3 regions of the Terrabacter sp. Soil811 genome follow, and region 3 is predicted to be linked to each of the others. Evidence: riboswitches for the same ligand, from Rfam matches in the RefSeq annotation. Region 3 holds a riboswitch; each other region holds the start of a gene.
What was found. A riboswitch is a leader RNA that binds a small molecule or an ion and turns the genes downstream of it on or off. The one in region 3 is predicted to bind S-adenosylmethionine.
Positions count from the first base shown of each region.

Region 1: it holds a riboswitch for S-adenosylmethionine, as region 3 does, so the genes downstream of both, ASH01_RS19995 (aminotransferase class V-fold PLP-dependent enzyme) here and metX (homoserine O-acetyltransferase MetX) in region 3, are expected to answer to the same signal.
Region 2: it holds a riboswitch for S-adenosylmethionine, as region 3 does, so the genes downstream of both, ASH01_RS06015 (cysteine dioxygenase) here and metX (homoserine O-acetyltransferase MetX) in region 3, are expected to answer to the same signal.

Region 1 is NZ_LMSX01000011.1:203,266-212,945, forward strand. Features, by position in the region: gene ASH01_RS19985 (response regulator transcription factor) at 1-108, shown strand, start outside; gene ASH01_RS19990 (FtsK/SpoIIIE family DNA translocase) at 160-3,093, opposite strand; SAM riboswitch class IV at 3,295-3,420, shown strand; gene ASH01_RS19995 (aminotransferase class V-fold PLP-dependent enzyme) at 3,457-4,854, shown strand; gene ASH01_RS20000 (endonuclease/exonuclease/phosphatase family protein) at 4,933-6,012, opposite strand; gene ASH01_RS20005 (ribonuclease J) at 6,014-7,699, opposite strand; gene dapA (4-hydroxy-tetrahydrodipicolinate synthase) at 7,766-8,677, opposite strand; gene ASH01_RS20015 (dihydrofolate reductase) at 8,881-9,360, opposite strand; gene ASH01_RS20020 (thymidylate synthase) at 9,389-9,680, opposite strand, start outside.
Region 2 is NZ_LMSX01000002.1:59,040-68,719, forward strand. Features, by position in the region: gene ASH01_RS05985 (formylglycine-generating enzyme family protein) at 1-937, shown strand, start outside; gene ASH01_RS05990 (phytoene desaturase family protein) at 1,061-2,659, shown strand; gene ASH01_RS05995 (SRPBCC family protein) at 2,656-3,102, shown strand; gene ASH01_RS06000 (hypothetical protein) at 3,240-4,169, shown strand; gene ASH01_RS06005 (hypothetical protein) at 4,197-5,486, opposite strand; gene ASH01_RS06010 (hypothetical protein) at 5,599-5,898, opposite strand; SAM riboswitch class IV at 5,954-6,066, shown strand; gene ASH01_RS06015 (cysteine dioxygenase) at 6,313-6,870, shown strand; gene ASH01_RS06020 (LLM class flavin-dependent oxidoreductase) at 6,867-8,093, shown strand; gene ASH01_RS06025 (NtaA/DmoA family FMN-dependent monooxygenase) at 8,107-9,531, shown strand; gene ASH01_RS06030 (NAD(P)H-dependent oxidoreductase) at 9,528-9,680, shown strand, end outside.
Region 3 is NZ_LMSX01000008.1:450,275-459,954, forward strand. Features, by position in the region: gene ASH01_RS12560 (DNA polymerase) at 1-894, opposite strand, end outside; gene ASH01_RS12565 (MalY/PatB family protein) at 887-2,053, opposite strand; gene ASH01_RS12570 (EcsC family protein) at 2,213-2,968, shown strand; gene ASH01_RS12575 (YkvA family protein) at 3,073-3,753, shown strand; gene ASH01_RS12580 (DUF4192 domain-containing protein) at 3,915-5,606, shown strand; SAM riboswitch class IV at 5,689-5,803, shown strand; gene metX (homoserine O-acetyltransferase MetX) at 5,819-7,078, shown strand; gene ASH01_RS12590 (universal stress protein) at 7,243-7,641, shown strand; gene ASH01_RS12595 (RNA polymerase sigma factor) at 7,981-9,597, shown strand.

The sequences.
Region 1 (9,680 bases), on a different contig from region 3:
TACCTGCGCGTCTACGCCAACCAGCTGCGCCGCAAGCTCGAGCCCGACCCGACGAACCCGCGCCACCTCGTCACCGAGCCCGGTCTCGGCTACCGCTTCAACCCCTGAACCGCCGGGGCGGGCGGGACTCGCGGCTGTCGGGTGTCGGGCCCTCGGGGGTCAGTAGCGCTCTCGGCCGCCGCGGTCGGTGAGGTTCCAGGCGTCCTCGGACTCCTCGTCGTGCTCGTCGACCGTGCGCGTCATGTCGCCGGGCGTCCACCGCGCCATCGGGACCGCGGTGGTCTCGTCCTCGTGGGCACGCTGCTCACCGCGCTCGGCGACGAGCGAGGCCGTGCGCTGCGGCGCGACCTCCTCGTCGGGCTCCTCGGCGTAGCCGGCCGACGCTTCGGCAGGCTCCACGTCGACGGGCGGGGCGGCATACGGCTCGGCGGGCTCGATGATCTCGGCGAGGTCATCGGCGTCGACGGGCTCGTTGGGGTGCGGCACGTCCTCGCCGCGCAGCAGCGCGAGCGTCTGCTCGAGGTCGTCCGGGCGCACGAGCACGTCGCGGGCCTTGGAGCCCTCGCTCGGGCCGACGACGCCGCGCGACTCGAGCAGGTCCATGAGCCGTCCGGCCTTGGCGAAGCCGACGCGCAGCTTGCGCTGGAGCATCGACGTCGAGCCGAACTGGGTCGTGACGACGAGCTCGGTGGCCTGGAGCAGCACGTCGAGGTCGTCGCCGATGTCGTCGTCGATCTGCTTCTTGGGCGCCGCGACGGTGACGTTCTCGACGTAGTTGGGCTTGAGCTGGGTCGTGACGAACTTGACGACCTCGTGGATCTCGGACTCGTTGACCCACGCGCCCTGGACACGCATCGGCTTGCTCGCGCCCATCGGCAGGAAGAGCGCGTCACCCTGGCCGATGAGCTTCTCGGCGCCGGGCTGGTCGAGCACGACGCGGGAGTCCGCGAGCGAGGACGTCGCGAACGCCATGCGCGAGGGGACGTTGGCCTTGATGAGGCCCGTGACGACGTCGACCGACGGACGCTGCGTCGCGAGGACGAGGTGGATGCCGGCGGCACGGGCGAGCTGGGTGATGCGCACCACCGACTCCTCGACGTCGCGCGGGGCGACCATCATGAGGTCGGCGAGCTCGTCGACGACGACGAGGAGGTACGGGTAGGTCGTGATCTGGCGCTCCGAGCCCGGCAGCGGCTTGACCTTGCCGGCGCGGACCGCCTTGTTGAAGTCGTCGACGTGCTTGAAGCCGAACGCCGCGAGGTCGTCGTAGCGCTGGTCCATCTCCTTGACCACCCACGCGAGGGCCTCGGCGGCCTTCTTGGGGTTGGTGATGATCGGCGTGATGAGGTGCGGGATGCCTTCGTAGGCCGTCAGCTCGACGCGCTTCGGGTCGACGAGGATCATCCGGACCTCCTCGGGCGTCGAGCGCATGAGGATCGAGGTGATCATCGAGTTGACGAAGCTCGACTTGCCCGATCCGGTGGCGCCCGCGACGAGCAGGTGCGGCATCTTCGCGAGGTTGGCGATGACGTAGGCGCCCTCGACGTCCTTGCCGACACCCATGACCATCGGGTGCTCGTTGGTGCGGGCCGTGTTGCTGCGCAGCACGTCGCCGAGGGACACGTTCTCGCGGTCGAGGTTCGGGATCTCGATGCCGATGGCGGACTTGCCCGGGATGGGGCTGAGGATGCGCACGTCGGCCGAGGCAACGGCATACGCGATGTTCTTGGAGAGCGCGGTGACGCGCTCGACCTTGGTGCCCGAGCCGAGCTCGACCTCGTAGCGCGTGACCGTCGGGCCGCGGGTGAACCCCGTGACGGCGGCGTCGATGTCGAACTGGTCGAAGACGTTGGTCAGCGACTCGACGACGCGGTCGTTGGTCTCGCTGCGCGTCTTGTGCGGCGGCCCCGGCGTCAGCATCGCGTGGTCGGGCAGCTGGTAGGTGATGTCGCCGCCGAGACTGAGCTGCTCGACGCGAGCCGGCAGGTCGGACATGGGCGGGGGGATGAGCTCGGCCTTGGGTCCGACCTTGCTCGTGTCGGGCGCCCCGAGGGTCTTCGGGTCGGTGGCGTCGATGACCTTCTCGCCGCCCTTCTCGCCGCCGGGACGGGGAGCCAGCAGCCCGGGAGGCGTCGGGCGCTTCTCGCCGGGTCGCAGCTGCGTGGTCGCCTCGTCCTCGAGGGCCTTCTGCGCGGCCTGGCGGAACGCCTCGTCGCCGTCGCGGTCGGCGAGGTCGACGGCCTTGCGGCGCGCGCGCTTCACCGCTGCGGCAGGGGCGTCGAGCGCCTCGTCGGGCTGCTCGTCGACGTGGTCGCGGTCGATGACGAGGGCGCGCAGCTGGCGCAGGCGGGTCGGGATCATGTTGACCGGCGTCGCCGTGATGACGAGCAGGCCGAAGAGACCGAGCAGGACGAGCAGGACGAGCGCCCCGTAGGTCGAGACGGCCGCCGCGAGCGGGCTCGAGGCGAGGAAGCCGAGGATGCCGCCGGCGGCACGCATGCCGTCGGCGCCGTCGGGCGGGTTGGGGATGCCGTCGGCAAGGTGCGACAGACCGCACGCGGCGAAGGTCAGGGCGATGGTGCCGACGACGACGCGGTTGGTCGCCGCGTCGTCCTGGGGAGCTCGAAGCATGCGCAGGCCGAGGGCGAGCAGCACGAGCGGGACGGCGTAGGCGACGCGGCCGAAGGTGCCGGCGAAGACGGCGTGCACCACCTGGCCGAAGGTGCCGGAGACGCCCCACCACTCACGCGCGGCGACGACCACGGCGAGCGCGATGAGCGCGAAGCCGATGCCGTCGCGGCGGTGCTCCGGCTCGAGGTCGGCGGCGCTGTGCCCGACGCGGCGCACCGCTCCCCCGGCCATGTGCGAGACGCCCATCCAGGTGTTGCGCATCGCGCCGAACGGGAAGGGGAGGCCTCCGCCCCGCGTCTTGGACGCGGTCTTGGCGGCGGGCTTGCGGGCCGCGGGCTTGCGCTGCGCGGGCCGGCCGCCCCGGGCTGCGGGAGGGCGTGACGAGGCGCTGCCCGCGGACCCCTTGGCGCGGGTGGCCGCGGCGGAGCTCGAGCGCTGGCTGGTGGACGGACGTGACGCCATGCTCGCACCGTACGTCAACGCACCGCTGAACTCACGCGTCACACGCGCAACAGGGCTGACCAGTCGGACGCGGCTGCCGTATGCCGTGGGCGCGCCCGTCACCGTCCCGCGAGGTCCCCGGCGGGGTCGGCGTCTCAGATCGCGACACCCGGGGACCGACCGGTGGACAGCCGGTGACCGACCCCTTTATCGTCGTGCGCAGGTCATGAGTGCCAGTGACAAGCCCCGGCTCGCTGGCCAGCAACCCTCCTCCGCGGTGGGGTGCTCCGGGTGACGACCAGGCCACCCTCGGTCTGAACGCGTGATCGAGGTCGGCAAGCGCGGACCTGCACCGGGTGGGTCCCATGACCCAGGAGCACTCCCATGTCGGTCCTTCCCTCGACGCACCCAGCGGCCTCCCTCTGTGGCGGCTCCCCCGCACCCGTCGTGCGCACCCGCGCCCTGCACGTCGTGCCCGAGGCGCGCACCCTGCCCACCGTCGTCGGCGCCGGACTGCGCGTGCCCACGCTCCACGGCGACACGGCATACGCCAACCTCGACCACGCGGCCTCGACGCCGGCGCTCGAGACGGTCCAGGCGGCCGTCGACCGCGCCCTCGAGACCTATTCCTCCGTGCACCGCGGCGCCGGGTTCGCCTCGCGGCTGACGAGCGCGTGGTACGAGCAGGCCCGCGCCGAGGTCGCCGCCTTCGTCGGCGCGCGTGAGGGCGACTCCGTCATCTTCACCCGGACGACGACCGACTCGTGGGCCCTGCTGAGCAAGGCGCTGCCGAGCCGCACGACGGTCTTCGTCTTCGGCACCGAGCACCACTCGACCCTGCTGCCCTGGGGCCGCTTCCGCACCGTGCGCCTCCCCGTCCCGCAGACCGTCGAGGACGCGCACGCGCTGCTCGAGGAGGCGCTGACCGACCACCCGTCGCGCCACCGCCTCGTCGTCGTCGCGGCCGCCTCGAACGTGACGGGAGAGGTCTGGCCGGTCGAGCGCTTCGCCACCCTGGCGCACGAGCACGGCGCCCGGATCGCCGTCGACGCGGCCCAGCTCTCGGCGCACCGCACCATCGACCTCGCCGCGTGGGACGCCGACTACGTCGCGTTCTCGGGGCACAAGACGTACGCCCCCTACGGCGCGGGCGTCCTCGCCGGGCGCTCCGACTGGCTCGACGCCGGCAACCCCTACCTGCTCGGTGGCGGCGCGACGCGCTCGGTGACCGAGGACGGCACCACGTGGGCGACCGGGCCGGCGCGCCACGAGGGCGGCAGCCCCAACGTCATCGGAGCCATCGCCCTCGCCGCGGCCTGCTCGACGATCAGCCGGCACCGCGACGCCATCGAGGAGCACGAGACCCGCCTCCTCGAGCGGCTCCGCGCCGGACTCGACGACGTCGCGGGCGTCGAGGTCCTGTCGATCTTCGGTGACGACAGCGACCGGGTCGGCGTCGTCGCCTTCACCATCGACGGCTGGGACTCCTCGCTCGTGTCGCAGGTCCTCTCCGTCGAGCACGGCATCGGCGTGCGGGACGGCAAGTTCTGCGCCCACCTGCTCGTCGACGAGCTCCTCGAGGACCCGTGGGGCGAGCGTTCCCCCACCGCGGTCCGCGCCAGCATCGGCCTCGGCAGCACGCTCGAGGGCGTCGAGCGTCTCGTCGCCGCCGTCGCGCGGCTCGTCGAGCAGGGCACCGACGCGGAGTGGTCGCTCACGGAGACCGGATGGGCGCTCGAGGGCACCGACCCGCGCGACGTCGAGGTCGAGCGACCCTGGTGACCGCGGACGTACGCCGCTGAGCGGGTCCGTGCCCGAGCGCGGGCGCGCGGTCGGTGCGCTCGAACGCTCAGGGTCGGGTCAGCGCGCCGGCAGGGCGTAGCTCGCCCAGACCGCGGCGTGGTCGGCGCGATTGAGAGCCACCTGCCCGGCCTCGACGACCGTGAGGCCGCGGCTCAGCAGGTGGTCGAGCTGGACGAAGGCCGGAAGCCGGTTGCCCGCGAAGGGCCAGGTGCGCACCCACCCCTGTCCGTCGGTGCGCTGCGCGTCGTCGAGGCCCGCGGCGAGGTCGCGGAAGCCGGGGTGGCCGAAGCCGGCGTTGAAGTCGCCGGCCATGACGAGGAGCTCGTCGCCGTCGAGACGCTGCTTCCACGACTGGAGCGCCCGCAGGCCCGCGCGCCACTCGACGGTGTCACCGCGCAAGGGCGCCGTGGGATGGGCGACCTTGAGACGCACCGTGCCGTTGGGCACGGTCACGTCGACCTCGGGCTGGACGCTCCGGGTGCCCTCGAGCGCCGGGTCGGTGCCGAGGCTGCGCACCGAGAGCGGGTAGCGCGACAGGACCATCGTCCCCGTGTAGGTGCTGGCCCGGGCGACGCCCTCCCGCTGGCTGAAGTAGTCGGCCGCCCCTTCGGCGTCGAGCCGCCGCAGGATCGCGGGCGTCGCCTCGGTGAGCACGAGGACGTCGACGGAGTGAAAGCGCACGGCGTCCATGAGCTGGCCGGCGTTGGCCGACCCGATCCAGACGTTGGCCGACATGACCGTGAGGTCGCGGTCGGCCTTCGGCGAGGAGGTGGCCCGGAAGGCCGGCGCCGCGACCGTCGCCGCCACGACGAGCGCGACGACGACGGGGACGAGCATCCACCACCGCCGTAGCACGAGCGTCGCCACGGCGAGCAGGCCCAGGCCGATGACGACGAAGGGCCCTGCCGTCTGGAGCACGACGACGACGTATGCCGTCGAGTCGTACCAGCGCAGCGCCCCGACGGCGACGAGCCCGAGCAGGACGACGCCGATGACGACGTCGACCCAGCGCCGGCGGGGACGACGCCCGGCCGGCTCCCGCGTCGACGACTCGGCGGGCTCCCCCGGACGACCGGAGGGCCCGTCGTGGCCGTCGTCGCTGTCGAGGTGCCCCCGGTCGGCCTCCTGCACCGTCACGTCAGGCCTGCAGCACGACCGGGATGATCATCGGCCGGCGGCGGATCTTGCCACCGACCCACGAGCCGACCGCGCGCCGGATGACCTGCTGGAGCTGCTGGTCGTCGCGGACACCCTTGGCGACGGCCTCCTCGATGGCCCGCTCGACCTTGGGGATGACCTGCTGGAAGATCTCGTCGTCCTCGACGAACCCGCGGGCCGTGATCTCCGGGCCGCTCGCGATCTTGCCGGTGGCCGCGTCGAGCACGACGACGCAGGTGATGAAACCCTCGTCGCGCAGGATCCGACGGTCCTTGAGCAGCGCCTCGTCGGCGCCGCCCACGCTGCTGCCGTCGACGTAGACGTAGCCGCACTCGACGACACCGGTCACCTCGGCGACCCCGTTGACGAGGTCGACGACGACGCCGTCCTCGGCGAGCACGACGTTGTCCTCGTGGACGCCGGAGGCGATGGCGAGCTGGGCGTTGGCATACATGTGCCGCCACTCGCCGTGCACGGGAAGGACGTTGCGCGGCTTGACGATGTTGTAGCAGTAGAGCAGCTCGCCCGCGCTGGCGTGGCCCGAGACGTGCACCTTGGCATTGCCCTTGTGCACGACGTTGGCGCCGAGGCGCATGAGGCCGTTGATGATGCGGTAGACGGCGTTCTCGTTGCCGGGGATGAGGCTGCTCGCGAGCAGCACCGTGTCGCCGGGGCCGACGTCGATGCGGTGCTCGCGGTTCGCCATCCGCGAGAGGGCCGCCATCGGCTCGCCCTGGGAGCCGGTGCAGATGAGGACGAGCTCGTCGTCGCGCAGGCTGTCGATCTTCTTGATGTCGATGAGGATGCCGTCGGGCACGCGGAGGTAGCCGAGCTCGGCGGCGATGCCCATGTTGCGCACCATCGAGCGCCCGACCATGGCGACCTTGCGGCCGGCCTTCTCCGCGGCGTCGAGCACCTGCTGCACGCGGTGCACGTGGCTGCTGAAGCAGGCGACGATGACGCGGCGCTGGGCGTGACGGAAGACCTTGTCGATGGCCGGAGCGATCTCGAGCTCGGGCGTCGTGAAGCCGGGGACATCGGCGTTCGTCGAGTCGGTGAGGAAGAGGTCGACGCCCTCCTCGCCGAGACGGGCGAAGGCACGCAGGTCGGTGAGGCGACCGTCGAGCGGCAGCTGGTCCATCTTGAAGTCGCCGGTGTGCAGCAGCGTGCCGGCCTCGGTGCGCACGAAGACGGCGAGCGCATCGGGGATCGAGTGGTTGACCGCGACGAACTCGAGGTCGAAGACGCCGAGCTTCTCGCGCTGGCCCTCCTTGACGGCCATGGAGTACGGACGGACCCGGTGCTCCTTGAGCTTGGCCTCGACGAGCGCCAGGGTCAGGGTCGAGCCGATGATCGGGATGTCGCCCTTGAGCTTGAGCAGGTAGGGCACGGCGCCGATGTGGTCCTCGTGGCCGTGGGTGAGGACGATGGCCTCGATGTCGTCGAGCCGGTCGGCGATGTAGGTGAAGTCCGGCAGGATGAGGTCGACTCCGGGGTGGTGGTCCTCGGGGAAGAGCACGCCGCAGTCGATGACGAGCAGCTTGCCCTTCGTCTCCAGCACGGCCATGTTGCGGCCGACCTCGCCGAGCCCTCCGAGCGCGACGACCCTCAGGCCGTTGTCGGGGAGGGCTGGCGGCGTGGTCAGCTCGGGGTGGGGGTGGCTCACAGGTGTCCTGTCATTCGGTGGTGCTGCCGGGCCGTCGAGGGCTCCGGTCAGAGGTCAGCGGGGCGGTCATCCGACCGCCGGGTGGGCCGCGGTGGCGGCGAGAGCGGCGAGAGCGGCCCGGACGAGGGCGGTCTGCTCCTCGTCGGCGGGCACGAGCGGCAGCCGCACGGCCGTCGACTCGATGATGCCCTGCTCGGCGAGGCCGGCCTTGGCCATGATGGCGCCCTGGGTGACGTTCATGACGGCGTTGACGATCGGGGTGAGGCGTCGGTGCACGGCTCGGGCGTCGTCCCAGCGCCCGTCGACGACGGCGTCGGCCATCTCCCGGTAGGCCGCCGGGGCCACCTGGGACGTGACGCCGACGAAGCCGACGGCCCCGTTGAGGAAGTGGCCGAGGTTCATGGCGTCGTCGCCGGAGTACCAGTCGAGGCCCGTCTCCTGCATCATCTCGCTCGCGAACCAGAGGTCGCCGCGGGCGTCCTTCACGGCGGCGATGCGGTCGTGCTCGGCGATGCGCAGGTAGGTCTCGCGCGCGATGGCGATGCCCGAGCGGCCGGGGATGTCGTAGACCATGACGGGCAGGTCGCTCGCGTCGGCGAGGGCCGTGAAGTGGGCGACGAGGCCGGCCTGCGGTGGCTTGTTGTAGTACGGCGTCACGGCGAGCACCGCGTCGGCGCCGGCCTTCTGCGCGTGGCGCACCGCCTCGACGCTCTTGGCGGTGTCGTTGCTGCCGGCGCCCGCGATGACGACGCAGCGGTCGCCGACGGCCTCGATGACGGCGCGGAGCAGCTCGTCCTTCTCGTCGGACGAGGTGGTGGGCGACTCGCCGGTCGTGCCCGAGACGACGAGGCCGTCGTGACCAGCGTCGACGAGGTGGGCCGCGACCCGCTGCGCGGCGTCGAGGTCGATCGAGCCATCGGGCCGCATGGGCGTGACCATCGCCGAGAGAACACGTCCGAGGGCGGGTGCGTCAGCCATGAGGCCAAGGTTAGCGCCCGGGCCCTCGCTCACGACGCCACGCCCACGCCGGAGACCCGGGCCGGTTCGCCGCGGGCACGAGAGAGGCGAGGCACTACTCGCTCGGGGGTCCGAGTAGTGCCTCGCCACCTCCTATATCGGCGGGTTCGCCCGGGCGTTACAGCCCGATCCGGGCTTTCTTTCGAGTGATCGCGTATGCCGTGTCAGCCGCGCCGCTCGTAGGTGACCCAGGCGAAACCGGGCTGCTCGTCGCGGGCGGTCTCGGTCCAGACGGCCGGGTCGATGGCCGGGAAGGTGACCGGGCCCTCCGGGGACTGGTCGACGTCCGTCACGAGGAGGCGGACGGCATACGCCATCGCCTGTCGGTAGATCTCTCCCCCGCCGACGACGAAGACCTGCTCGGCCTCGGCCACGAGCGCGAGCGCCTCGGGGAGGGAGTGCGCGACCTCGACGCCGGGAGCGCTCCAGTCGCGCTGGCGGGTGACGACGACGCTGCGCCGGCCGGGGAGCGCGCCCATCGAGTCGAACGTGCGGCGGCCCATGACCATCGGGTGGCCCATCGTCGTGCGCTTGAAGAACTTGAGGTCCTCGGACAGGTGCCACGGCATCGTCAGCCCGTCACCGATGACGCCGTTGCGTCCGACGGCGGCGATCATCGTCACGTTCGGCAGCGCGGTGGTCATGGCGCCAAGGCTCCCAGACCCGGGCCGCTCAGACGGCGATGGGGGCCCTGATGCCCGGATCGGCGACGTAGTCGACGAGCTCGAAGTCGTCGAGGTCGAAGTCGTCGATGTTCGTCTTGCCCGGCGTGATGCGCATCGTCGGGAGCGCGTGCGGGGTGCGGGTCAGCTGCAGGCGGGCCTGGTCGAGGTGGTTGAGGTAGAGGTGCGCGTCGCCGAGCGTGTGCACGAACTCCCCCGGCTCGAGGTCGGTCAGCTGGGCGACCATCTGCGTCAGCAGGGCGTAGCTCGCGATGTTGAACGGCACGCCGAGGAAGATGTCG
Region 2 (9,680 bases), on a different contig from region 3:
CATGGGCTCAGACGAGCACTACGCCGAGGAGGCGCCGTCCCACCCGGTCACCGTCGACGGTTTCTGGATCTCGCCGACCCAGGTGACCAACGCGTCGTTCGCCGCGTTCGTCGACGCGACGGGCTACGTCACCGTCGCCGAACGACCGCTGGACCCGGCCGACTTCCCGGGCGCACCGCCGGACAACCTGCGGGCCGGGTCGATGGTCTTCACCGGGACCCCGGGCCCGGTGGACCTGCGGCACATCAACCTCTGGTGGACCTGGACCCCGGGCGCCTGCTGGCGGCGGCCCGACGGGCCCCACTCAGGTCTGGACGGACTCGAGGACCATCCGGTGGTCCACGTCGCCCACGAGGACGCGGAGGCGTATGCCGCGTGGGGCAGTTCGGCGCTGCCCACCGAGGCCGAGTGGGAGGCCGCGGCCCGCGGCGGTCTGGACGGCGCGCGTTTCGTGTGGGGGGACCAGCCCGAGCCGGCAGGGGAGGCCCTGGCCAACTACTGGCACGGGGACTTCCCTTGGCGCGCTGAACCGGGCTACGGCACGACCCGACCGGTGGGCTCCTTCGCGCCCAACGCATACGGCCTCTACGACCTGGCTGGCAACGTGTGGGAGTGGACGTCTGACTGGTACGCGACGGGGCACGCCGGTGAGCCGGACCCGAAGCCGTGCTGCGTGCCGCGCAACCCGCGCGGGCCCGACGTCGAGGCGAGCTTCGACGCGAGGCAGCCGCAGTTCCGCATCCCACGCAAGGTGATCAAGGGCGGCTCGTTCCTCTGCGCCGACTCCTACTGTCTGCGCTACCGCCCGGCGGCACGGCGGCCGCAGATGGTCGACACCGGCATGAGCCACATCGGCTTCCGCGTGGTTCGGCGTCAGCCGGCTGTCCCCGAGTCCGGACGGGCGATGCTGCCGCTCGCAAGCCCGACGGCGCCGTGAGGGTGGCCGACGTGGCCCCGTGACCTCGTCCGGTTGGGCCGGTGGTGCGCCGGTCCGTGCCCGACTCGGGTTCGTCGGGCCCTGCACGGGGTACGACGAGCAGGAGGCGGACGAAGGGGCAGCGTGACGACGACGGATGCAGTGGTCATCGGCAGTGGACCCAACGGGCTCGTGGCGGCCAACCTCCTCGTCGACGCCGGATGGTCGGTCGTCGTGCTCGAGGAGCAGGACCGGCCGGGGGGAGCGGTGTCCAGCGACGACGCCGTCGCGCCCGGACACGTGCACGACACCTTCAGCTCCTTCTACCCCCTGGCCGCTGCGTCGCCGACGATCCGCGGGCTCCGTCTCGAGGAGCACGGGCTCGAGTGGTCGCACGCCCCGTCCGTCCTCGGCCACTCCTTCGGTGACGGCCGGTGGGGGGTGCTGCACCGGGACCGGGCGGCCACCGCCTCGGCGCTCGACGAGGACGCACCCGGCGACGGCGAGGCGTGGCTGGCCCTCTGCGAGACGTGGGACCGTGTCGGCGACGACGTGCTGCGTGGACTCCTCAGCCCCTTCCCACCCGTGCGCGGCGGCGCGGGTCTGGCCCGTCAGGTGCTCCGACCGGGCGGCCTGGAGCTGCTGCGCGAGATGACGATGCCGGCCCGCAGCCTGACCGAGCGGCTCTTCCGCGGGGAGGCGGCACGGATGCTCGTGGCCGGCAACGCCGGACACGCCGACATCGGTCTCGAGTCGCCGGGTTCGGCGGCCATGGGCCTGCTCCTCGCGCTGCTGGGCCAGTCCGTCGGCTTCCCCGTCCCACGCGGCGGGGCCGGCCGCCTGGCGACGGCCATGGTGGGTCGGCTCGAGTCGCAGGGAGGCGAGCTCTGCCTCGGCGAGCGAGCCGAGGGCGTACGCGTTCAGGGCGGTCGCGCGGTCGCGGTGCGGACCGCGTCGCGCGAGATCCACGTACGCCGCGCCGTCCTCGCCGACGTGTCGGCGCCCGCCCTCTACGGGGGGCTCGTGCCGTGGGGTGTCCTGCCGTCACGACTGCGCCACCGGATGGCGCGATTCGAGTGGGACCCCTCCACCGTCAAGGTCGACTGGGCGCTCGACGGACCGGTCCCGTGGCAGGGCGCACCTGCTGCGGCTCCCGGCACGGTCCACGTCGCGGACTCGATGGATGAGATGACGCTGACCGGGGGACAGGTGGCTGCCGGGCTCGTGCCCGACAAGCCCTTCCTCCTCGTCGGCCAGATGGGCGTCGCCGACGCCTCGAGAGTGCCGACCGGGGGAGAGGCTCTCTGGGCGTACACCCATGTGCCCCAACGGGTTCGGGGTGATGCGGCAGCCGGCCGGCCTAGGGTCCGCGAGGTGCGCGGCACGTGGGACGAGGGTGACCTCGAGGCGATGGCCGAACGCATCGAGCAGCGCATCGAGGACCGGGCACCCGGGTTCCGTGACCGCATCACGGCGAGACGGGTCCTCGGCCCGCGCGAGCTCGAGGCCCGCGACGCCAACCTCGTCGGGGGAGCCATCAACGGCGGCACTGCGGGACTCCAGCAGCAGCTCGTCTTCCGGCCCGTCGCCGGCTCCGGACGTGCCGAGACACCGGTCAAGGGCCTCTACCTCGCGTCCGCCTCGGCCCACCCGGGCGGCGGCGTCCACGGTGCCTGTGGCGCGAATGCCGCACGGGCCGCCCTGTGGCACCACAAGATCCAACTGCCCTGGAGGCGCACATGAGCACCACGACACGGACCGTCCACGGCACACCGGAGGCGGTCTTCGACGTCCTCGCCGACGGGTGGAGCTACAGCCAGTGGGTCGTCGGCGCCTCCCGCGTGCGCGACGTGACTCCCGGCTGGCCGGCACCGGAGACGCACATCCACCACTCCGTCGGCGCCTGGCCGCTCCTCATCGACGACACGACGACGGTGCGGCGCTGCGAGCGGCCAGACCTGCTCGAGCTCACGGTGCGTGCGTGGCCGTCCGGTGAGGGCGTCGTGCGGATCACCTGCCGCGCGAGCGGGGCCGACACCGAGGTGACGATGGAGGAGGACGCGACGAAGGGGCCCGCGCTGCTCGTCCCGAAGCCGGTCCGTGACGTGCTGCTCGACCGCCGCAACCGGGAGGCGCTCCGGCGTCTGGCGATCCTCGTCGAGCGAGCCCAGGCCGACCCTGCCTGACGGTTCGGGGGGTTCGGCGTGGGGGCAAGAGGGTGTTTTGCGAAACTTGCGGCAATCTTGCGAAACGCCTGCGCGAGTCTTGAGCAATCCGGACAATTCGGAGGGCTGGTCCCCGCCCTTCGTCCCGGAGCTCTCACATGTTCAGCACCCCTCGTGCCCGCGCCACCCGCCTCGTCGCCGCGGCTCTCGCACTGGCGGGCTCGGCTGCCGCGCTGGTCGCCATGGCTCCCGTCGCCGCGGCAGCTCCCCAGGCCGGGACGGTGACCGCCGTCGCGTCCGCGGCCCAGGACACTCGGGCCATGTGGGTGTGGGACACGAGCACCCCTGCGGCCACCGTCGACCTCGCCGTGAGCGCCGGCATCGACCAGCTCTTCGTCGCCGTCCCGCCGAACCTCACCACCTCGAGCCAGCTGCCGAACATCAAGGCGCTGAGCGACCGGGCCCGCGCTGCCGGCATCCGGGTGGACGCGCTCGGGGGCGACCCCGGCTGGGTCTACAACCCGACGTGGGTCGTCACCTACTGGCTCAAGCCGGCCAAGAGCTCGGGCCTCTTCACGGGCATCCACGTCGACGTCGAGCCCTACTCGACCTCCGCCTGGGGGACCGACCAGGCCACCGTCGTCAGCAAGTACCTCACGCTGCTCGACAAGCTCAAGGCCAATGCCGGCACCTACCCCATCGAGGCCGACATCCCCTTCTGGTTCAACACGGTCCACGCCGTCGCCTCCACGGGGGCGGCCTCGACCCTCGACCGGGAGATCATGAAGCGCACGGCCGGCGTCACGGTGATGTCCTACCGCAACACCGCGGCCGGCACGGACGGGACTCTCGACGTCGCGACCCCCGCGCTCGCCGCCGGCGCCGCGCTCGGCAAGCCCGTGCGCCTCGGCCAGGAGACGAACTATCTCGGCGCGACGGCCGTCGACACGAAGCAGACGTTCTACGGCTGGACCCGCACCGCCATGGAGGCCCAGCTGGCCCAGGTGAACTCCGGCGCGAGCGCCTCTGCGACGTACGCCGGGCTGGTGATCCACGACGCCACCGGGTATGCCGCGATGGCCCCCTGACCGGGACCGGAGCAGGAACGCGACGGCTCAGCCGCCACCGATCCGGCCGGCGATGATGCTCGTGACGATGACCGACGTGATCGTCACGGTCGAGAAGCCGGCGACGATCATCTTGGGCAGGATCTCGTTCTCGATCGCGGCCACCTCCTCGGGGGTCTCTCCGGCTCCCTTGGCGGCCTCCTGGGACAGGATCATCGTGCCGGGGAAGCCGTAGAGCGAGGTGAGCCCGATCGCCACGGACATCGACACGCTGTAGCCGAGCAGCTTGCCGACAAGAGCCGAGAAGCTCGCGATCCCGACGATCCCGAAGGCGAAGGCGATGAGCAGCGGCACGGCCAGCGCTGACACGTCGCTGGGCTTCACCGTCGCCAGGGGTCCGAAGACGAGGATCATGATGGCGATCATCATGAGACCGAAGGCGTCGATGCCCGACAGGACCGACGGCTTGAAGATCCCCGTCGTGCGCAGGCCGATGCCGAAGAGCAGGGCCACGACGAACGTGTTGAGGATGCCGTCGGTGACGTTGTTGATGCCCAGACTGATGAGCACGACGACCCCGACGATGAAGAGGGTGCCGGCCGTCGTGCGGAGGGCGCCGGGCAGCTTCGTCTCCGGCACGGGCTCGGCGGGCGGCGTGGCGCCGTCCCCGCTGCTGCCGGCGTCGCCCTTGCTGCCGCCGCCATCGCCCCCGCCGCTGGCGGCGGCGGCCCCCGCGGCCACCACCGGCGCCAGCGTGCCCGCTCGGTACTCCTCCTTCAGCCGGGCGGCCTCGCGGCGCAGGATGATCGAGGTGAGCGGGAAGCCGATGAGCCCCTGGAGCGCGGCGATGAGGACGGGGAAGACGGCGATGCTCGTCAGGCCGACGCCGAGGGCCGCCTCCTGGACGATGAGGACCGAGATGGTGCCCCCGCTCAAGGCGCCGGTGCCGGCGATCACGAAGTCGAGAGCCTGCGCATAGCCGTCGGCCGCGGAGCCCGTGATCCGAGGCCCGAAGATGAATCCGGCCAGCAGCAGGGCAAGTCCGATGCCGATGACAGTGGCGATGCCGACGAGCAGCGTCTTCCACTGCTTCTTGAAGTCGTCGAGGCTGATCATGGTGCCGAGGTGGACGATGACGAAGCCGACGACGACGCCGGCGAGCGCGAGCAGGCTCGAGCTCGCGAGGAGGTCCTCGGGGAAGATGTCGGTGAGGAAGCCGACGAAGAAGATGATCGAAGCGACGAAGAGCGAGGACAGCAGCGACCTCGTCTTCTTCGCGACGAGGTCGCTCACGGTCCAGACGAGCATGACGATGACGAACGCGAGCACCGGGTTCACAGCGGCCTCATCTTCCTCGTGGTGGCGGGCTGGTCGTCTCCCGATCGTGCCGGGGGAGCGGGGCGTGCCGATTCCCCCTCCGTGGGTGATCGGCACCGATCTGCAGACCCCCTCAGCCCTGCTGCCAGGCGGGGTCGCAGGAGAGCTCGACGTTGATCCAGGTGGCCACACTCAGGTGGCGCAGCCGCTCGGTGACGGCCTGACGGGCCGGGTGCTCGATCTCGGGGGGAGGCCTCATCTCGAGCAGCTCGCGCAGCATGGTCCGGACGAAGCCGACCGGGGCCGGGAGCACCATGAGTGACACGACGATGACGAGCACCGGGTCGACGAGTTTTGACGCGGTGTCCTTGACGTCACCAGCGGGCAGCACCGTCACGACGAGGAACCCGACGGTCCGTGGCCTCGGTGGCATCTCAGGGAGTGGTCGCCCGCTATCCCTACCAAATAGGTATGTTATCTTCTCTGCAGGTCATGAGTCCCAGCGACAAGCCCCGGCTTGCTGGGCGGCAACCCTCCTCCGCGGTGGGGTGCCCCGGGTGAGGACCAGGCGTCGACCCCTCGGTCGACGCAAGCGCGGGCTCGACGAGGGCCCCACGGACACAAGGGTTCCCATGACGCACACCACCGAACGGCGATCCCGCGGCCACGCCCTGTGGGCTCACCGCCGCCGGCACGTCGACCTCTCCCGGGTGAGCAGCGCCCTCTGTCGGGACTGACGACCAGACGACCGCATGCGCAGTGTCGGCAGCCCCACTGGGTCCTGCTGTGGCGCGCGGCGTCCCCGTAGTCCGTCTCGACCCACCCGCACACCTTCAGGAGCCTTGCCATGCCTCTGCGCACCCGCCCCGACCGGACCACCGCCCTCACCACGCTCTCTGCGCCCGGCACCGGGACGCCATCGACGTTCGCACCACGGACCGCCGTCAACCTCGCGGAGACGGCTCGGCGCCTCGCGGGCGACCGTGCCCTCTGGGCCGGCCTCGTCGACTTCGACCCCATCAGCCGCTACTACGCCCGGATCGCCGCCGAGCCCGACCACGAGGCCTGGCTGCTCACCTGGCTCCCCGGCCAAGCGACGGAGTGGCACGACCACGGGCAGAGCGCCGGCTCGTTCGTCGTCCTGCAGGGACAGCTGAGCGAGCGCGTCGCCGATCTGGACGGTCCCGACCGGACCCCGCAGGTCGGTGTGGACGTCGGCCGGCTGCGGCCCGGCCAGCAGCGCACGTTCGGACATCGCTACGTGCACCACGTGAGCAACGAGGGCCCGGACCCGGCGGTGAGCCTGCACGTGTACTCCCCGCGCCTCACCGAGATGACCACGTACGCGCTCACCGGCACGAACCTCCGGCCGATCGAGCTGCAGCAGAAGGGAGTCGACTGGTGACTGGCCTCACTCCGAACGCCACGCCGATCCACCTCGCCGTCGCCCTCGACGGTGCGGGATGGCACCCGGCAGCGTGGCGCGAGCCTGGTGCGCGGCCGGACGACCTCCTCACCGCCCGCTACTGGGCCGACCTCACCACCACGGCCGAACGCGGCCTGCTCGACTTCGTGACGATCGAGGACAGTCTCGATCTCCAGTCGGCGGACCCCTTCTCCGACGACGTCGACACGCGCACCGACCAGGTGCGCGGGCGGCTCGACGCCCTCCTCGTCGCAGCCACGGTCGCGCCCCTGACGCGGCACGTCGGCCTCGTCCCGACCGTCACGACGACCCACACCGAGCCGTTCCACGTCTCCAAGGCCGTCGCCACCCTCGACCACGTGAGCCACGGTCGTGCTGGCTGGCGGGTGCAGGTGGGTGGCACACGCGGCGAGACCGGCAACGTCGGTCGTCGCACCCTCCCCCCGATCCGACGGGACCTCGCCTCCAGTCCCGAGGGCCGCGCTGCCGTGCGCGAGCGCTTCGACGAGGCTGCCGACCACGTCGAGGTCGTCCGGCGGCTCTGGGACAGCTGGGAGGACGACGCCGAGATCCGCGACGTCACGACCGGGCGGTTCGTCGACCGGGACCGGCTGCACCATGTCGACTTCGAGGGCCGGCACTTCAGCGTCCGAGGCCCGTCGATCACGCCGCGACCACCACAGGGGCAGCCCGTCGTCACCGCCCTGGCGCACCAGACGATCCCGTACGAGCTGGCGGCCCGGTCGGCGGACGTCGTCTTCGTGACGCCGCACGACGACGAGCAGGCCGCGAGCATCCTCGGCGAGGTCCGAGGGGCAGAGGCGCGGGTCGGGCGCAACGCCCGTCCCCTCACGGTCTTCGCCGACCTCGTCGTGGTCCTGGGGAGCACGACAGACGCAGCCCGGACCCGGCGACGGCGGCTCGACGAGGCCGCGGGGTCGCCCTTGACGTCCGATGCCCACGTCTTCACGGGCACCGCTGCCGACCTCGCGTCGCTCCTGCTCCGTTGGCACGACGTCGGCTACGCCGGCTTCCGGCTGCGTCCGGCCGTCGTCGTGGGCGACCTCACCGCGGTCGTGGACGAGCTCGTGCCCGCGCTCCAGCGCGCTGGGGCCTTCCGGACGGCATACGACCCCGGCACGCTGCGCGAGCGCCTCGGCCTGTCCGTCGCCGTGAACCGCTACGCCGCCGCGTCGGCGTGAGAAGGGAGCTCCCATGACGCAGCACCGCAAGCAGGTCATCCTCGGCGCCCACTTCCCGGGGGTCAACAACACGACGGTGTGGAGCGACCCGGCCTCGGGCAGCCACATCGACCTGTCGTCGTTCACCCACTTCGCGCAGACGGCCGAGCGCGGCCGGTTCGACTTCCTCTTCCTCGCGGAGGGGCTGCGGCTGCGAGAGCAACGAGGTCGGATCCACGACCTCGACGTCGTCGGCCGGCCCGACACGTTCACCGTCCTCGCCGCGCTGGCTGCGGTGACGCAGCACCTCGGTCTCGCCGGCACGATCAACACGACGTTCAACGAGCCCTACGAGGTCGCGCGCCAGTTCGCGACCCTCGACCACCTGTCCGGAGGACGCGCCGCGTGGAACGTCGTGACGAGCTCCGACGCCTTCACGGGTGAGAACTTCCGGCGCGGAGGGTTCCTCCCGCACGCCGAGCGTTACGAGCGCGCCGAGGAGTTCATCGCGACGGCCCGCGAGCTGTGGGACTCCTGGCCGGTCGACGCGGTGCGGGCGGACGGGGCCGACTTCCTGTCCGATGCCTCCGCGGGGACCTTCGAGCACCGCGGCAAGCACTTCGACGTCGCCGGCCGCTTCACCGTGCCCCGGAGCCCACAGGCCCATCCCGTCGTCCTGCAGGCCGGCGACTCGAGCGACGGCCGCGAGCTCGCAGCGCGCAGTGCGGACGCCATCTTCAGCCGCCACTCCACCGGGGACGGCGCGCGCGAGTTCTACCGCGACGTCAAGGGACGGCTCGAGCGCTACGGCCGGCGGCCGGACGACCTCAAGATCCTCCCGGCTGCCACGTTCGTGCTCGGTGACACCGACGCCGAGGCCGTCGCCCGGGCGGCCGAGGTGCGGCGCCAGCAGGTGAGCCCGCAGACGGCGATCCTCCTGCTCGAGCAGGTCTGGAACCGCGACCTGTCCGACTACGACCCTGACGGCCCGCTGCCGACCGTCGACCCGATCGTCTCCGACGCGTCCTCGATCGTCCGCGGCCGCGCCCGGCAGGTCGGTGACCCCGCTGCCGAGGCGGCCCGCTACCGAGCCGTGGCCGAGGCCAAGGGGCTCAGCATCCGCGAGGTCGTCATCGAGCTGACCGGTCGCCAGACCTTCGTCGGCTCACCGGAGACCGTGGCCCGCGCCCTCGAGCACGCCGTCGCGACCGAGATCAGTGACGGCTTCATCCTCGTCCCGCACATCACCCCGGGCGGACTCGACGAGTTCGCCGACCGGGTGGTGCCGCTGCTGCAGGAGCGCGGCGTCCTGCGCCGCGACTACGCCGAGGGTGCCACCCTCCGGGATCACCTCGGCCTGGGGCCAGCGCGGCCCGCATCCGACTGGGGGACAGGGGTGTCGGCCGCTCACGGTGCGTCGGCCGAGCCCCTGCGGACCGGCGTCAGGGCGAGCGCGTGACGGCGACGCCTGCGGCCGCTGGCACGGTGGTCGAGGTCGTCGAGCTCGTCGGCAACCCGCGGGTCGGCTCGCGCACGCGAGCCCTGGCGGACCTCGTCGTGCGCTCGCTAGCCGAGACGGTGGAGGCGGACGGACGAGCCGCGCCGGAC
Region 3 (9,680 bases):
CCGCTCGTCCTTGCGCCACCGGAGCAGCGCGTCGACGAGGGGATGGGTGTGCCGGTACGGCTCGAGCACCCAGGCGCGCGTGTTGGGCACGTCGACACCGACCGAGAGGAGCAGGTCGCGCACCTGGCCCGGGTTGCGCAGGTCGGCGCGCTCCCGGCCGGGCGCGTGGCGGAGCACGACCGCGTCGCGCTCTGCCCTGATGCGCGCCGCGTCGGCGTCGTCGTCGGGTCGCGCCCCGGCGGACGCCGCGATGAGGTCCTCGGCGGCGGGCCGGTCGACGGGGAGCCCGTCGCGCTCGAGCTCGAGGCAGAGCACGGCCGCGGCGGACTCGGACCACACGGTGCGTTCGAGCCGACCGACGTGGTCGCCGCCGAGGCGGGCGAGGGCCTCGCGCTGCGCGGTGCAGCAGTCGAGCGCCAGGACGGCCAGCTCGCGCAGGCGGGCGTCGTCGGTCGCCCACGCGAGAGCATCGGCGCGGAGGTGGCCGGCCGCGGTCAGCAGGGACACGTCCTCGCCGGCAGCGACGTCGAAGAGGTCGCCGTCGAAGCCGCTCAGCCGCGGCGCGCGTGGCGCGGGCACGTCGGCCTCGTCGAGCCCGCGGCACCCCGCCACGACATGACCGGGCGTCGCCCACCAGCCGCCGTGGACGATGCGGTGGGCCTCGGCGAGGTCCCACGTGCGGGAGACGTCGACACCGGCGCCGACGACGAGCCGCAGGGTCGAGGCGGCCGACCACACGACCCAGCGCGGACCGAGCCGCGTCGTCGTGTCGACGAACCGGTGCACCACGTCGCCGAGCGGCCACGCCTCGTCGACACCCGGCCCGACGGCATACGCCCCTCGGGGGCCGACGACGAGCGCGACGAGCGGTGGACCGGAAGACTTGTCAGTCAAGGCAACTCGCCATCCGCTTGACGGCCTCGCGGAGGATGTCGGGGGAGGTCGCGTAGTTGAGCCTCGCGTGCCCCGCGCCGCCGGAGCCGAAGATCGGACCGGGGGAGAGCGCGACGCGGGCGCGGCGCAGCACCTCGCCGGTGGGGTCGTCGCCGAGGCCCAGCCCGGAGAGGTCGAGCCACGCGAGATAGGTCGCCTCCGGCACGACGAGACGGGCGCCTGGCAGCTGCGCTGCGACGAGCTCGGCGAGCAGACGCCGGTTGGAGTCGAGCTCGCGGACGAGTCGGTGCACCCACTCGCGCCCGTCGCGGAAGGCAGCGGTCTGCGCGATGACGCCCAGGTGGCTCGCGCCGAACGTGACCCAGGGGTGGAGGCGGCGCACGTCGTCGGCGGCGTCGTTCCCGGGGACGATGATCGCGGCCTTGAGCCCTGCGAGGTTCCACGCCTTGGAGGCCGACGTCACGGTGATGCCGCGCTCGGCGCCCGCGACGGCGAGATAGGGCGTGAAGGTGCTCGTCGGCAGCACGAGCGGACCGTGGATCTCGTCGGAGACGACCCGGACGCCGCGCTCGTCGGCGACTCGGGCGAGGGCCGCCAGCTCGTCGGGGGTGTGCACCGTGCCGGTCGGGTTGTGTGGGTTGGAGAGCAGGTATGCGGCGCGGTCGCCTCCAGCGGTCACCTCGGCGAAGACGTCGGCGAGGCGGTCGAGGTCGAGCCGGTGGTCCGGACCGAGCGGCGCCTCGACGACCCGTCGCCCGCACGCCTCGATGACCTCGTAGAAGGCGTTGTAGACGGGCGGGCTGACGACCACCGGGCCACCGGGGTCGGTGAGGAGCCCGAGCAGGTGGGTCACGCCGGTCAGCACGTCGGCGACGCGGGTCGTGCTGTCGTGGTCGAAGCCCCAGCCCCACTCGTCGGCGGCGAACGCGGCGATCTCGGCGGCATACTCCTGCGTCAGGGCGTAGCCCGTGTCGCCCCGGGCCACGGCGGCGCTGACGGCGTCCACGACCGCGGGGCACGGCGCGCAGTCCATCTCGGCGATCCACATCGGGATGACGTCGGGCTCGTAGCGTCCCCACTTGACCGACGTGCGGTCGCGCCGGAGGTCGGCCAGCGGGACGCCGAGGATCGTCGCGCCGTCTGCGTGCCTCTCACCCATGGGAGCGACCCTATGAGAGCGGGGGGACGTCGTCTCCCGCGGTCCCCGGTCGGCTCGACTGGGTACGAGGGTGCCACGAGCGACCCGGGCGGCATACGGTGTCGTCGGCGGCGAATCGACAGCCGCCACACAGGGACGACGGACGAAGGGGTGGAGCCGGTGGGCATCTTGGGTTACGGCAGGGACGAGACCGTCGAGGCATCGGACGCGACCGCGGTGAAGCTGCGCACGGCGAAGGACGCCGGCGCGCTCGAGCGGGCTGCCCTGCCGGCCGAGGGAGGTCTCTCGGGAGCCGCGACCCGACTCGTCGAGCGTCTCCTCGACGTCGGGATCGACGGCAAGGGACCGTTCGACCCGGCCCACGAGGTCGCCGCCAACGCGCTCAAGCACGCCCGGGGAGATCGCGACCAGGCCCTGCGGATCATCGTGCGCGACCACCGGCAGCTCGGCGCGATCGGCGGCTTCGCCACCGGTCTGGGCGGCTTCTTCACGATGCCCCTCTCGCTGCCGGCCAACGTGCTCGAGTTCTACCTGCTGGCCACCCGCATGACGGCGGCGACGGCCAAGGTGCGCGGCTACGACATCGACCAGCCCGAGATCCGCTCCGCGATCCTGCTGACCCTCGCCGGCGCCGACAGCGACGACCTCCTCAAGAAGGCCGGTCTGCAGGCTGCCGGTGGCAAGCTGTCGTCCGTCGCCTTCGACCGGCTGCCCGCCCCGGCGCTCATGGTCCTCAACAAGGCGGTCGGCTTCCGCCTGCTCGGGCGCATCGGGCAGGGGACCTTCGCCCGGCTCGGGCGCCTCGTGCCCGTCGTCGGAGGCCTCATCGGCGCCGCGGTCGACGTCTACATGCTGGGCCGCATCGGCAAGCAGGCGGCCAAGGAGTTTCCTCCCGTCGAGACCTTCGGTCGCTGAGCGACCGGCTGGACTGGCCTCACCGTGAGGGACACGCAGATCACCGTTGCGCATCGCCGTCCGGGCCGGGGAATCGCACGCGGCACCCGTTCGTTGGGCCGGGCATGAAGCCCGCATCCCGGATCAAGATGGCCGCGACCGTCGCGTCGGTCGTGCGCGCCTCGACGCGACCCGGCGCGCCCAGCCTGCCGGAGCGGCTGCAGGCCGTGCCGCGCATGGTGCGCGCCACCGTGGACGGGACGTATGCCGGCACGACCCTCAAGCGGCTCGGGCTCGTCGCAGGGGCGGTCGCCTACGTCGCTTCGCCTGTCGACCTGCTGCCCGAGGCGGTCCTGCCGGTCATCGGCGCGGCCGACGACGCCGTCGTCATCTCCTGGGCGGTCAAGGCATTCTTCGAGGAGACCGAGCGCTTCATCGCCTGGGAGGTCGGTCAGGGTCTGCACCGCCCGCGGCCCCGGCGTGGTTCTGCGAGCGGGGCGCCGGGTGGCGATCCGGCGACCGAGGCGTCGCGCACGACGGTGCACGGTGAGCCGGTCACGGTGCCGGGCGATCCGACGACCCGGGCGTGGGCCGGAGGTGCCGAGGACGGACTGCGCCGCGACCGTGACAGCACCGGGGCTGCTGCACCCCGCCGCATCGTCAGCCGCGTCACGCGTGTCAGGGGCAGGTCCGCCAGCAGTGACCCCGGGCGGGGTCGGGACGACCGGGCGCGACTTCCGGAAGGGACGCGCCAGGCCGCGACCGACTACGTCCTCGAGTCGGTGCGCAAGCGCCTCGAGCGCTGAGCCCAGCGCACTCGGCGACACGGCGTACTGCTGCGCCGTGCTGCGTGCGGTGAACCCGGCCGCTGGGTCCGCGATCCACACCCCCTGACACGAAAGGCACTCGGTCCACAGGAGCCGATCGGGGTCTGCCGGTCCCCGGTGCGTGCCGCGAGGCTCGGGACATGCCGAAGATCTCACTGTCCGGGCCGGCCGAGCTGCTGACCATCATCCCCTTCCACCTGGGCTTCCAGCCGGAGCGCAGTGTCGTCGTGGTGTGCTTCCACGGCAAGCGGCTCGGGCTCGTCGCGCGGCTCGATCTCGTCGACGAGACCCTGGCCGCCGAGGCCGCCGCCCAGACGGTGCCGACCCTGCTCCAGGGTTCCCCGTCGTCGGTGGCCCTCGTGGGTTTCGAGCAGGTGCGCGACGAGTCGCTGGCCCTGCTCGAGGCGCTCGCCACGGGCGTCGAGGACCACCGGGTCGTCGTCCGGGAGCGACTCGCGGTCCTCGAGGGGCGCTGGCGCTCGGTCGGGTGCGACTGCTGCCCCTCGGAGGGCTGGCTCCTCCCGGAGCAGGCGGACGTGCCGGCCGTCGCGAGCTACGTGGCGCTCGGGCACTCCGTCCTGGCGGACCGAGAGGGGTTGGCGAGGCTCGTCGAGCCGCTCGCCCCCACGGAGCCCCGGCACGACCTCGCTGCCGCCGCGATCGACGACTGGCAGCGCCGCTATGTGGCAGCCGGTGGCTCCCTCAGCAGGACGCCGGCCCGGGCGAGCCGGACGGACCGGAAGCCCGCCCGGGGTCGCCGCCGTCGACCGGCAGGACGGGGGCGCCGACCCGGCGCGGCGCTCGGGGTCCTCGACGGCGGCGACCCGACGGCCCGCCAGTTCCTCGTCCACGACTCCCTCGTGGCCTGGGGAGGGGTGCTGCACGGCGAGATCGAGGGGTACGGCGTCGAGCACTGGCTCCCGTCCCTCGTAGGTCCGCTCCGTGACCCGCGCTTCCATGACGCCCTGCTGGCGTGGCTCTGCCCCGGGATGGCCTCGGCCGACTTCCTGTCCGACGACCTCGCAGCCCTCCTCGGGGTGCTGCTCGGTCCTGACCTCCGGCTCGCCCCGGCCGCGGGCGACCACGAGACGGCCGGCGTCCCGACACCCGACGGCGCCGAGCCCGGTCGCTCCCCGGGATCGGGCGCGGAGCCGGGCGACCCCGACACCGCGGAGGGGTCGGGGACGCCCGTGCAGGAACACCTCGAGGAGGGCGACTCCGACGCGCTCCGAGCGCTGTTGCAGCTGCTGGCTGCCGGGCCGCCGTCGTCGGACCGGCACGACGACGACACCGACGACGAGGACCCCGGCGACGACAACAACGACAGCGACGAGGACGACCACGAGGACGACCACGAGGACGACCAAGAGGACGACCACGAGGACGATGGCGAGCCGCGGCGCGACGTCTTCGAGGCACGACGGGTGCTGGACGAGCTGGACGCCGTCGGGACCTTCGCGGCGCTCGAGGCGTCGGTGGACCGGGACGAACCGCGCTCGCTCGACCTTCGGGCCGGCCTCGCCGCAGCGCCCGACGCGGCTCCCGAGTCGTGGCTCGGTGACGGCACCGACCCGAGCGGCTGGGAGGAGTGGGACGAGGCTGCGACGCCACGGCTCGTCCTGTCCCGCCTCGAGCAGGTCTGCCGACTCACGCCGGCGGATCATGCGGTTCCCGTCCTGGCGCTCTTCGCCTCGATGGCGTGGTGGTGCGGCGACGGTGCGCGCGCCGGGGTCGCGGTCGACCGTGCGCTCGAGCTGGAGCCCGAGGACGGGCTGGGGCGGCTGCTGCGGCACGCCCTCGACGTCGGACTCCGGCCACGGGAGTGCGCCTGAGCGTCTCCGGCGGCGGCGCCGTCCGTCCATGTCGTGGAACGGCGCGCGGCCTCTCCGCGAGGCCTCGCGTATGGTTGGAGCAGGTCATGAGTACCAGCGACAAGCCCCGGCTCGCTGGTCGGCAACCCTCCTTCGCGGTGGGGTGCCCCGGGTGAAGACCAGGCCGCCCCGTCCCCGGGTGCGTGCAAGCGCGAGGACCGAGGAGTACCCCGATGACCGTCACCCACCGGACGCAGAGCACCCGTCGCCGTGCGCGGCCCGGGACCGCTGGCACCGGCCAGACCGGCGACTCGGCGACGAGGGACCGTGCGGCGACGAGCCACGTCGACCCGACGGCACCGGAGCCCCGCCGGCCCGACGGCGCCTGGCGTGACGGCGACCCGGTCGGGCGGCGGCAGTTCGCCCACGTCGGTGACATCGAGCTCGAGCGCGGGGGAGTGCTGCCCGACGTCCGCATCGCCTACGAGACGTGGGGCCGGCTCAACGAGGCCGGCGACAACGTCATCCTCGTCGAGCACGCACTGACCGGCGACAGCCACGTCCTCGGTGAGGCCGGCGACGGACACGCCTCGCCCGGCTGGTGGAACGCCCTCATCGGGCCCGGCGGACCGGTCGACCCCGAGCGGTGGTTCGTCATCGCGTCCAACGTCCTAGGCGGGTGCCAGGGCAGCACCGGCCCCGCGAGCCCCGCGCCCGACGGTCGACCCTGGGGCAGCCGTTTCCCCTACGTCACGGTCCGCGACCAGGTCGCCGTCGAGCGACGCCTCCTCGACGGGCTCGGCATCCGCCGCCTCGCGGCCGTCGTCGGCGGCTCGATGGGTGGGATGCGTGCGGTGGAGTGGGCCGTGACGCACCCCGACGACGTCGACCGCTGCATCGTGCTCGCGTCGACGGCGTACGCGACCGCCGACCAGATCGCCTGGTGCCAGCCGCAGCTGCTGGCGATCCGCAACGACCCCGACTACGCGGGTGGCGACTACTACGAGGGCCACGCGCGACCCGACACCGGCCTGGGCCTGGCTCGCCGCATCGCCCACATCACATACCGCACCGAGACCGAGCTCGGCACCCGCTTCGGACGAGAGGCCCAGCTCGGCGAGGACCCGCTGCGCGCCGGAGACCGCGGCCGGTTCGCCGTCGAGTCCTACCTCGACCACCACGCGGGCAAGCTGGCCCGGCGCTTCGACGCCAACTCCTACGTCGTGCTGACCGAGGCGATGAACTCGCACGACGTCGGGCGCGACCGCGGGGGGCTCGAGGCCGCCCTCGAGCGCGTCCGCGCCGAGTGCACCATCGTCTCTGTCGACACCGACCGCCTCTACCCGCCCCGGCTCTCCGACGAGCTGCACGCCGCCCTGCCGGGGTCCCGACGCGCACACATCACCTCGGAGTTCGGGCACGACGGCTTCCTCATCGAGGAGGACCAGGTGGGTCGCATCGTCCGTGAGGCGCTCGAACGACCCCGCGACTGAACCCATCTGCGCGCCGGGCCGGTTCGCCGACAGGCGGCGCTGTCGCACGCTCGTCGTCCGCGTCGCCGACGCCGCGGTGAGACTTCGCGCGGGACGCGCCGGACGCCTCGTAATCGGGTACGGTGCGAGCACTGGTTGTTTCCGTCCCAAGGAGGTCCGGGAAAGTGGCCATCGTCGTTGGTTATGTCGCCACCAAGGAAGGTCGCGCGGCGCTCAAGCGAGCCGCCGAGGAGTGCGTCCTGCGTGGAGCGAAGCTCGTCGTCATCAGCTCCCACCGGGGCGGCAAGGACTTCGACGCGAACGAGGCCAGCCAGTTCGAGAGCGAGCTCGCCCGGGTGCAGACGCTCCTCGAGGAGAAGGGCCTGGAGCACGAGGTGCGCCAGCTCGTCCGGGGCAACGACCCCGCCGAGGACCTCATCTCCGTCGCCGAGGAGGAGAAGGCCGACTTCATCGTCATCGGCCTGCGTCGCCGCAGCCCGGTCGGCAAGCTGATCCTCGGGTCCAACGCGCAGCGCATCCTGCTCGACGCGAGCTGCCCGGTGCTCGCGGTCAAGGGCGACTGAGCCCTCTCCGGCACGTCGTCCGGCCCGGTTCGTGCGGGCCGGACGCCCGTTCGCGGCACGCGGGTTGGACGCGCGTTCGCTCGGAGGGCGTACGCCGTTTTATAATGTCCGAGTACCGGATCGCACGAGGCGCACCGAGAGCTCGAAACAGGGATCGACTCCGACAGGCCAAGCTCTTCCGGCACCAACCCCCATTCTCGTTCGTTGTGATGGTGCATGCCCGGATTCGGGTCGACCATCAGACGAGACCTGTGACGAAAGGCGACTGCATCCGTGCCTAAGGCAACAACCGCTGGAGCTCCCAAGACCCTGCCGAAGGTGTTCCAGCACGAGGCGATCATGCAGCTCCTGGTCAAGGGCAGCAGCAGCGGCACCATCACCGGGACGGAGATCGCGCGCGCCCAGGTCGATGCAGGACTCGACCTGAAGCAGATGAAGCCGGTCCTCACGACCCTCGAGGCCCACGACATCGAGATCGTCGTCGACGCGCCGCACTCCAGCACGACGAAGAAGACCCGAACAGGGACCAAGGGAGGCACTGTGGCCACCGCACGCAGCACCACCGCCGCGGCGACGAAGTCCGCGACGCGGACGACGACCGCGACGACGAAGACCGCCGCCAAGAAGACGACGGCCAAGGCGGCGCCGGCCCGTGCCGCCGCAGCCACCGACGACGAGGCGGCCGCCGCCCCCAAGGCGGCCGCGGCCCGCACGGCCAAGAAGGCTGCCACGAACGCCGGTGTCGCCAAGGCGGCCGCAAAGCCCGCTGCCAAGAAGACCGCCACCCGCAAGACCGCCGCGAAGAAGGCCACGACGTCGGCCGACGGCACCGTCGTTGCCGGTGACGACGCCGAGCCCGAGGACGCACCGGTCGGCGAGCTGGAGGAGGTCGTCGTCGAGCCCGTCGACGTGGACGACGACGCCGAGGACGGTGACGAGGCCACCCCCGCAGCCGCCGCGAAGACCGAGGAGACCGAGGAGTCTGGCTTCGTCATCCGTGACGACGACGAGGACGACGCCCCGGCCCAGCAGGTCGTCACCGCCGGCGCCACGGCCGACCCGGTCAAGGACTACCTCAAGCAGATCGGCAAGGTCGCCCTCCTCAACGCCGAGCAGGAGGTCGAGCTCGCGAAGCGCATCGAGGCCGGCCTGTTCGCCGAGGAGAAGCTCAACTCCGGCGACAAGATCGACATGAAGCTCAAGCGTGAGCTGTGGTGGATCGCCCAGGACGGCAAGAAGGCCAAGAACCACCTGCTCGAGGCCAACCTGCGACTCGTCGTCTCGCTGGCCAAGCGCTACACCGGCCGCGGCATGCTCTTCCTCGACCTGATCCAGGAGGGCAACCTCGGCCTCATCCGTGCGGTCGAGAAGTTCGACTACACCAAGGGCTACAAGTTCTCGACCTACGCGACGTGGTGGATCCGCCAGGCGATCACCCGCGCCATGGCCGACCAGGCGCGCACCATCCGCATCCCGGTGCACATGGTCGAGGTCATCAACAAGCTCGCCCGCGTGCAGCGTCAGATGCTCCAGGACCTGGGCCGCGAGCCCACCCCGGAGGAGCTCGCCAAGGAGCTCGACATGACGCCCGAGAAGGTCGTCGAGGTCCAGAAGTACGGCCGCGAGCCCATCTCCCTGCACACGCCCCTCGGTGAGGACGGCGACAGCGAGTTCGGTGACCTCATCGAGGACTCCGAGGCCGTCGTCCCGGCCGATGCGGTCAGCTTCACGCTCCTGCAGGAGCAGCTGCACTCGGTGCTCGACACCCTGTCCGAGCGGGAGGCCGGCGTCGTCTCGATGCGCTTCGGCCTGACCGACGGCCAGCCGAAGACGCTCGACGAGATCGGCAAGGTCTACGGCGTCACGCGCGAGCGCATCCGCCAGATCGAGTCCAAGACGATGAGCAAGCTGCGTCACCCGAGCCGCAGCCAGGTGCTGCGCGACTACCTCGACTGACGGGTTGACTCGCGGTCCCGTGTTTCCGCAGGTCAGGTGCCCATCGGGCGCCTAGCCTGCGGCATTCCCGGGCAGCACAGCGC